Regions from separate parts of the Blautia sp. DFI.3.45 genome, predicted to be linked through region 1. Evidence: riboswitches for the same ligand, from Rfam matches in the RefSeq annotation. Region 1 holds a riboswitch; the other holds the start of a gene.
What was found. A riboswitch is a leader RNA that binds a small molecule or an ion and turns the genes downstream of it on or off. The one in region 1 is predicted to bind cobalamin.
Positions count from the first base shown of each region.

Region 2: another riboswitch for cobalamin. It lies ahead of LJE09_RS09235 (leucine-rich repeat domain-containing protein); the one in region 1 lies ahead of LJE09_RS15985 (ABC transporter substrate-binding protein).

Region 1 is NZ_JAJDMI010000071.1:1,100-5,166, reverse strand. It holds gene LJE09_RS16000 (GntR family transcriptional regulator) at 1-76, shown strand, start outside; gene LJE09_RS15995 (ABC transporter ATP-binding protein) at 80-925, shown strand; gene LJE09_RS15990 (ABC-2 transporter permease) at 922-1,572, shown strand; cobalamin riboswitch at 1,660-1,928, shown strand; gene LJE09_RS15985 (ABC transporter substrate-binding protein) at 2,044-3,144, shown strand; gene LJE09_RS15980 (FecCD family ABC transporter permease) at 3,159-4,067, shown strand, end outside.
Region 2 is NZ_JAJDMI010000021.1:39,891-43,957, reverse strand. It holds gene LJE09_RS09245 (hypothetical protein) at 283-1,020, opposite strand; cobalamin riboswitch at 1,170-1,363, opposite strand; gene LJE09_RS09240 (hypothetical protein) at 1,865-2,011, opposite strand; cobalamin riboswitch at 2,304-2,506, shown strand; gene LJE09_RS09235 (leucine-rich repeat domain-containing protein) at 2,710-3,270, shown strand; gene LJE09_RS09230 (leucine-rich repeat protein) at 3,248-3,529, shown strand; gene LJE09_RS09225 (adenosylcobinamide amidohydrolase) at 3,574-4,067, shown strand, end outside.

The DNA.
Region 1 (4,067 bases):
GATCATGAAGGGCAGAAGATGTGGACTGAACGATGAGGAAATCAGAAATCTTTTTGAAATGATCATGGAGGACTAAGACATGTTGAAAATCAGTCATTTGCAGAAAAATTACAGAGGTTTTTCGCTGGACTGTTCTATGGAAGTACAGCCTGGGATGATTACAGGACTTATTGGAAGAAATGGTTCCGGGAAATCCACCACATTTAAAGCTTTGCTTGGCCTGATTCATCCGGATGGCGGAGAGATAGAGGTCTTTGGGAAAAAGGCAGAAGAGCTTAAGCCGGAGGATAAGCAGAAACTGGGAGTTGTTTTTGCAGATTCAGGCTTCAGTATGTATCTGACAGCAGCGGGCGTGGCCAATATTATGAAAAGCATATATCCGGATTTTGACAGAGAGAAATTCCTGCAGCAGTGCAGAAGATTCAATCTGCCCACAGACAAGAAAATCAAAGAATTTTCCACTGGTATGAAAGCAAAGTTTAAAGTACTGGCAGCATTAAGCCATAAGGCAGAACTGCTGATTCTGGATGAGCCCACAGTTGGTCTGGATGTGATAGCCAGGGATGAAGTGCTGAACATGCTGAGAGAATATATGGAAGAAAATGAAAGCAGTTCTATTCTGATCAGTTCACATATTTCATCAGATCTGGAGAGTCTTTGTGACGATTTTTATATGATCCATGCCGGAAAAATTATCCTTCATGAGGATACAGATGTACTGCTGTCAGATTATGCAGTTCTTAAAGTTGCAGAAGAAGAGTACGAAAAACTGGATCAGCAATACCTTATTAAGATCCGGAAAGAAGCTTATGGATACAGGTGTCTGACAAACCAGAAACAATTTTATATGGAAAATTATCCGGATGTTGTAATTGAGAATGGAAAGATTGATGATCTGGTAGTGATGATGGAGGAACAGGTATGAAGGGATTATTTGTAAAGGATATAGAACTGATGAAACAGCAGAAACAGTTTTTTATCCTGGTTGTTGTAATGGAAGTCATCCTGAATCTGGCAGGAAGCGGGAGTGTCAGTTTTGCTACAGGATATTTTACGATTGTCACAGCAATTTTTGCCATTACGACTATAAGTTATGATGAGTTTGATAATGGTCTTGCGTTTCTTATGACCTTGCCGGTTACCAGAAAACAGTATGTGGCGGAAAAATATCTGCTGGGAGCAGGGCTTACGGCTGTAGCGTGGGGAATTGCAACGATAACGGGAGTAATCTGCAAAGGTGTGGCAGAACTTCAGGGGTGTCTGAGTGAGACTATCATTGGCAGCCTGATATACATTCCACTGGCACTTCTTATGCTGGCGGTATCGCTCCCGCTTGTAATACATTTTGGAGCGGAAAAAGGACGTTATATTGCAATGGTCATGTGGGCTATTATATTTGCCGTAGTTTATATTCTGATAAAAACAATGGGACTTTCAGCAGACGCAGTCGATGCATGGCTGAATGGACTGAACTGGGGAATGGTATTGGCCGGAGTTGTATTATTTACAGTAATTGTATATATGGGGTCTTTTTGGATTGGTGTCCGGCTTATGGAGAAGAAAGAATTCTGATGTGTCTCGAATATGGTTGTAATTATAAAAGCAGTGTGCTAAAATTGTATCAGCGTAATTGAATAAGCTGTTAAGTGAACATTATCATATGCAGATTTTGTGTATGGTAATGTGAGAGGGAATCAGGTGAAATGCCTGAACGGTTGCGGCCACTGTATACAGAAAAAAAGCGGGATTGTAATATGTCATTGCACAAATATGTGAGAAGGCGGAATCCGGCTGTCAGAGAGTATCTGGAAATATTTCTGATACAACATTCATGAACTGCTGAAGCATGGATGTTGTATCAGTTTTTATTTTGTGGAAATTTTCTGTGATCTGTGAGTCAGGAAACCTGCCTGACAGCGTAAAGAAGGAGCTTCCGTAAAAAGTATCCGTTATTCTTATCACTTCTATTTTACTTTTTCTGAAGTCCCATCTTTTCGGTTACACGAACAGGTAAATAACATATACGAAAAGAGAGGAAGTCAAATGAAAAACAGGTATTTATCCACAAGAATCATGGCAATTATGATGGCAGCAGCTATGGCAGTTTCCGCAGCTCCGGCAGCTTTTGCAGCAGAGAGAGCAGACTCTGAGACAATCAAAGAGGACAATCAGCCGGCAGCAGATGCAGACGCACAGGATTCAGCAGATGCAGATAAGACAGCAGACGCAGAAGGTACAAAGACAGAATATCCTCTGACCATCACAACCTATGATTATGATGGAAATGAAATCGAAACAACCTATGAAAAGGCACCAGAGAAAGTTCTTGCTGTATATCAGGGAAGCATTGAAACCATGCTTGCACTTGGCCTGGAAGACCGTCTGGTAGCTACTGCAGGTCTTGACAATGAAGTTCCGGATGAACTTAAAGATGCATTTTCAAAAACAAATTATCTTGATGAATTTACCCCATCCCTTGAGACTGTAACGATGTTGGAGCCAGACATGATCTTATCCTGGAGCTCCCTGTTTTCTGATAAAAATCTCGGAAATGTAACAGACTGGATCGACAAAGGATGCAACACTTATTACAACACAAACACACGCCCTGACGGAGACAGAACTCTGGAAAATGAATTTACAGACATCTTAAATCTTGGAAAGATTTTTGATGTACAGGACAAAGCACAGGCAATCGTAGATGATGCAAAGGCAGTGATCGATAAAACTCTTACAGCAACAGCAGATGTAGAAGAGAAACCAAGCGTAATGGTTCTGGAACCTCTTGGAGAAGATATCACAAACTATGGTGCAAAGAGCCTTGGTGGAGATATGGTAACACAACTGGGTGCGACTCTGGCAAACCCGGATGCTTCTACAGCAGGAAAAGAAGATATCATTGCAGCAAACCCTGATGTGATTTTTGTTGTATACATGCCATATGCAGGTGATGATCCGGAAACTGTAAAAGAAAGCCAGCTTGCCGTTATCAAGGATGACGAAGCACTTCAGAGCCTTGACGCTGTAAAGAACGGTCGTGTTTATCCGATCATGCTCAGTGAAATGTACGCAAGTGCAACACGTACACAGGATGGTATTGAAACTTTCGCAAAAGGATTATATCCGGATGTGAATCTTGACTGATTGAGGACATAACAGTGAAAGAACAGGTTTCACAGACAAAAAAAGGCAGTGTGCTCAGGACATCCATGTATGTGGCAGTTCTTATCGGGCTTGCGGCATTTTTGATTTTTTCCATTCTTGCAGCAATCACTTTTGGAAATGCAGATCTGTCACTGAAAGATGTTTACAGTGTCATTGCATATAAATTGTTTCATATCAAAAGCCTGTCCGCCTATGCAGAAGGCGCAGTTCACGATGTTGTGTGGCTGATCCGGCTGCCCAGAGTCCTGCTGGCTCTGGCAGTTGGAATGGCTCTTTCCGTCTGTGGCGTAGTTATGCAGGCGATTGTCCAGAACCCACTGGCAGATCCATATGTACTTGGTATTTCATCCGGTGCATCCCTTGGTGCAACACTGGCGATCATGCTTGGAGTTGGTGGATTTCTCGGTGGAAACTCAGTTGGTGTTCCTGCATTTATTGGTGCAATGGTCACTTCTTTTGCAGTAATTGCCATTGCAAACATGGGCGGAAAAGCTACTTCTGCTAAACTGATCCTTGCCGGAATGGCCGTCAGTGCGGTATGTTCTGCTTTTTCCAATTTTGTTATCTATATCACCAATGACAAAAATGCAGCAACAGAAGTAATGAAGTGGATGATGGGAAGCCTTGCAGGCGCAAGCTGGAGCAGAGTAGGTGTAATGCTTCCTGTTACATTGATCTGTGTAATTATTTTCTGGACGCAATATCGTAATCTGAATCTGATGCTGTTAGGAGATGATGTATCGATCACACTGGGAACTGATTTGCACAGGCTGAGAACTTTTTATTTGATCGTTGCTTCTGTAATGATCGGGTTTGCAGTATATTGTGCAGGTGTGATCGGCTTTGTAGGACTTGTGATCCCTCATGTGATCAGAATCCTTTTTGGAACAGACCACAGAAGA
Region 2 (4,067 bases), on a different contig from region 1:
ATAAAATTATAATAATCTTGTTCTGTATTAATACAGTATTTCCCTGTTGAATCTTGTGATAATATATCTGAATTAGCTTTTACAAGATAGGCATTACTAAATAATAGAAAAGCTGAGAATATTAACTGATATAAGATTTTTTTTTCTTTTTTCTTTTTCTTCATATCTATTTACACCCTAAAATTAAAATAATATGAAAAAGACGAAGAACTAATGCTTTATAAAGTGAAACTTTATAAAGCATTAGTATCTTCATCTTTTTATTTGCTATTAAAATTTACTTTATTTCCAACCCGGAACCTGAATCCACTGATCTCCCTGCTGAACATAACTGGAAAATCCAAGATCTAATCCCATCATCATAGAAAAATCTAAGCATACAGTGTGTTCTTTAGTGTCGGAAAGTACAGTATCAACACCTAAGTTATCTGTATTACCATCAATAATAGTCATCCAACCTGAATAATTATTATAGTCTTTCTCAGAAAGCCAATCTGTTTTATGTACTATATTGTTCCAGGTTGAATTTTTTGTAACCTTCATGCTTTCTGTTTCTGTTGTATTAAGATTTGATAATTTGAAATATTTTCCTCTTCCGTTAGCAAGAGAGTTTGCTGTTTTATTTGCTGTACCATCATCTGCAAATACTTTCCCTAAATCGCTATTAGCATGATTTTCCATTTTAACAGCTGGAATATAATTTCCATACTGACCATCATACCAACTTAAAACTCCTTGATAATGATAAGTTTTACCATTTAAAGTCTCTTTTGTTTCAGTATCAGATCCCGAAACTGCTTTCAGAACATCTAGTGCAGTAACAGAACCGTTGGAATTTGTTACTGTAACAACTTTTTCTGGCACAATGTCTGGTGACGCACTATTTTTTCCTGTTAAACCAGTTGTCTTTATAGACACTTTTGCAGTTACTGTATCTGCCATAGCCGGTACTGCTGTGCTTCCTACCATTGTTGTTGCCATTAAGAATGCAATCACGCTTTTTCTTACTTTCATGTTCATTTTGTTTCCTCCTTAATTAAATGTATTATTTTTTTGCAGGTTATCCTGCAAAATATATCATTTCGCAGCCTTTTCAGACCACGTTTGATACCTGTTTTCCATAAGAAAGGGTATAAAAAATAAACCTCCGTTATGCCTACAGATATTTGTTTTTTATTTTTACTAAAGTCCGTCTCCTGACTTAAAGTTCCAACCTACTTGCTGCCCTTCTCGGAAAGGATCTTTCCAATGGTTTCGCAGTGTTCGTCCTTATTACAGTGGGGATGAAACCGTACCGGTATCTCACCGGATTTCCAAAAGCTAAAGATAAAGAGATAACGTTACTTCCGATATTCTGTTATCAAAGTGCAAAAAAAATCCCTGCCGGATTCGGCAGGGAATATCAATGTACAAACCAAGAATCCACTCCTATCCTTTATATTAAAGTATCCCTTATGAATACTTCTACAAGAATACAGTGAATTGCAGACTGAATATACTACAAGGGACGAAAGCCCTGTTTGGGATTCTCACCCAACGATTCTTCAATCATTACCGTAGTAATGAGCTGTACATGTGCGCTAAACGCTATTCGTTTTTTACGAAACCATCTTAACATTTTGTCCATAATTTGTCAATATCCCGATTACAAATAATTACTTCCCTTATTATCCCCGGAATACGTCTGAGAAAACACTCTTTTACAGAATCTCCACAATGCGGAATATACAAATCAAAGGAATGATCTTCCACACCTCTGTTGTGAATTACTCGGCAACTGAGTTACCAGAGCATCTGAATTAAGGCGGGATACCGCCTTTTTTCAGGGTGCATCCATGGCACCACTACTGTTTGCTCTTTAGAGCTATACAGCTACTTTTATTATTTCCGGTGTTTTCAGTCCGGTTACGGACAGTTCTTTTTTTACTCCGGATACGGAGTGATATTTTCTCAGGATATTATATGCGCCTACGGCATCTGCGTTATAGGTTCTGTTTCCCTCTCTGTACAACCCTCTCTCTTTCCGTTTGGACGGCTCTGCATATCTTTTCCCTACTTCCGGTGACAGCGGACTGCACTGGCTGGTATAACTTTCTTCCTAAAGTAACGAGAATGCGACGCGCAATTATTCAAAACCAAAAACATTACCTGCAAATCATACAAATCCCCACACATCCAATAACCAGCGCACAGAAAAGAAACGCTTTCCCTGCGCGTCCCCTCCCTGATTTTGTCTCCCCCTCAAAAAATTTGTTGTCTTTTCTCCAAAAAAAGTGTATAATACAATTTAATCGAACATTCATTGACAATTACCGGTTTTTAGTTCTGTCAGTCACGGTATAGAAATGTCGGACTTTCAGCTAAGAGGGAATCAGGTCAGAATCCTGAACAGTCGTGCTGCTGTATACGTGCAGCCATATCTCATATCCATTGCATCGTTATGCGAGAAGGAGAGACATGGCGTTACTGCGTGAGTCAGAATACCTGCTATAAACTGCCGCCATTAACTACACGCAATAGGAAATGGAAGGGTGATCTTCTTTAGTGTTCTCTTTTTTACAGAAGTATCATCCTTACATATGTTTTCTCTGTTCCTTTTAAGGAATATAGAACACCGGCAGTTATCGGTACCTTGTTATTTTTATCATAGTCCATACTACTCCCATGCAGAGAAAACAACATTGTCTATCAGCAAAGGAGTATTTTTTTATGTCAAATTCTCTGACACTTACGCGTCGTAACTGCGGACAGTATATTGAGAAGAATATGGAACTTCCACAAAACTGCCGCTCTATCTCAGCAGAAACCTTTTTTAACAGACCTGATATTCGTTCTGTGGTATTTCCCTATGAAATGGAACAGATTGGAAACAAAGCCTTTCAGGGATGTTCCCGGTTAAGCAGAATAGAGCTTCCTGAACATCTGCAAAAACTTGGCATAGGGGTATTTTCAGACTGCATTTCTCTGAAAAAAGTCAAAATTCCCGCCAGCCTTACCAGTATTCCAAAAAATGCATTTAACAATGGCCGAAAACTGAACAGTCTGGAGTTCGCCCCGAACAGCAAACTGACATTTATCGGTCCGAATGCCTTTTCAGAATGCGCTACTCTTACGGAAGTTGTTTTCCCTGCCTCTCTGGAAGAAATCGATGACAGGGCTTTTTATAAATGTAAGAAACTGAGTTGTATTTCTTTTCCGGGGGGGGGATTTAAGGGTTATCGGAAAGCAGGCTTTCTATTTCTGCGGAATGGATTCGCTGCAGCTGCCTGATTCGCTGGAAGTTCTTGATGAGAGTGCTTTTTTTAAGTGCTGTAATCTGACCTCTGTGGTGATTCCGCCCAATGTCAGATACCTTGGAAAATGGATCTTTCATGGATGTAACCGCCTGCAGTATCTGGAGATTCGCCATGATCCTGAATTTATCGGGGAATGGATCATCAACAAAGCGGCTACAATCCGCTGTTATAAAGGTTCTAAAGTAGACAGATACTGCCAGCAGTCAGGATTCAAAGTAGAATACTTTTCCTAATAACAACAAAATCTGTATTGAACAGACAAAAAAGAGGAATGTTTATGAATGATACTTTTACTTATTTTCAAAAGAAGGGATGTACTGTTTTTTCTTTTCCGGGAAAAACAAGGGTTCTTAGCACCAGTCCTCTTAATGGCGGGATCACTGCTCATCTCACGCATGCTTTAAATATCAACTGCATGAATGGTGCCTATGAATGTGAAATGCTTGGAAACACCTATGAGGAAGACCTGAACATTCATACAAAAGAGCTGGGAATTGATCCGCAGACAGCAACCGCACTCAGCACAGCGGCATGGACTGAACTGTGTGCTGTTGAGAAAATCTGTTATCAGGAGTTATCCGTGACTGCTGCTGTTACAGGGGGAATTGATTCAAACGGAATGTGTCCGGGAGATCCTTCTTCTTACTATGAAAGAAACGGCGCTTACGAGATGCTGCCACCCGGTACGATCAATGTTTTTATCTATATCAATCAGAATGTTACAGAGGCAGCCATGGTCCGCTCAATGATGATTGCTTCGGAGGCAAAAGC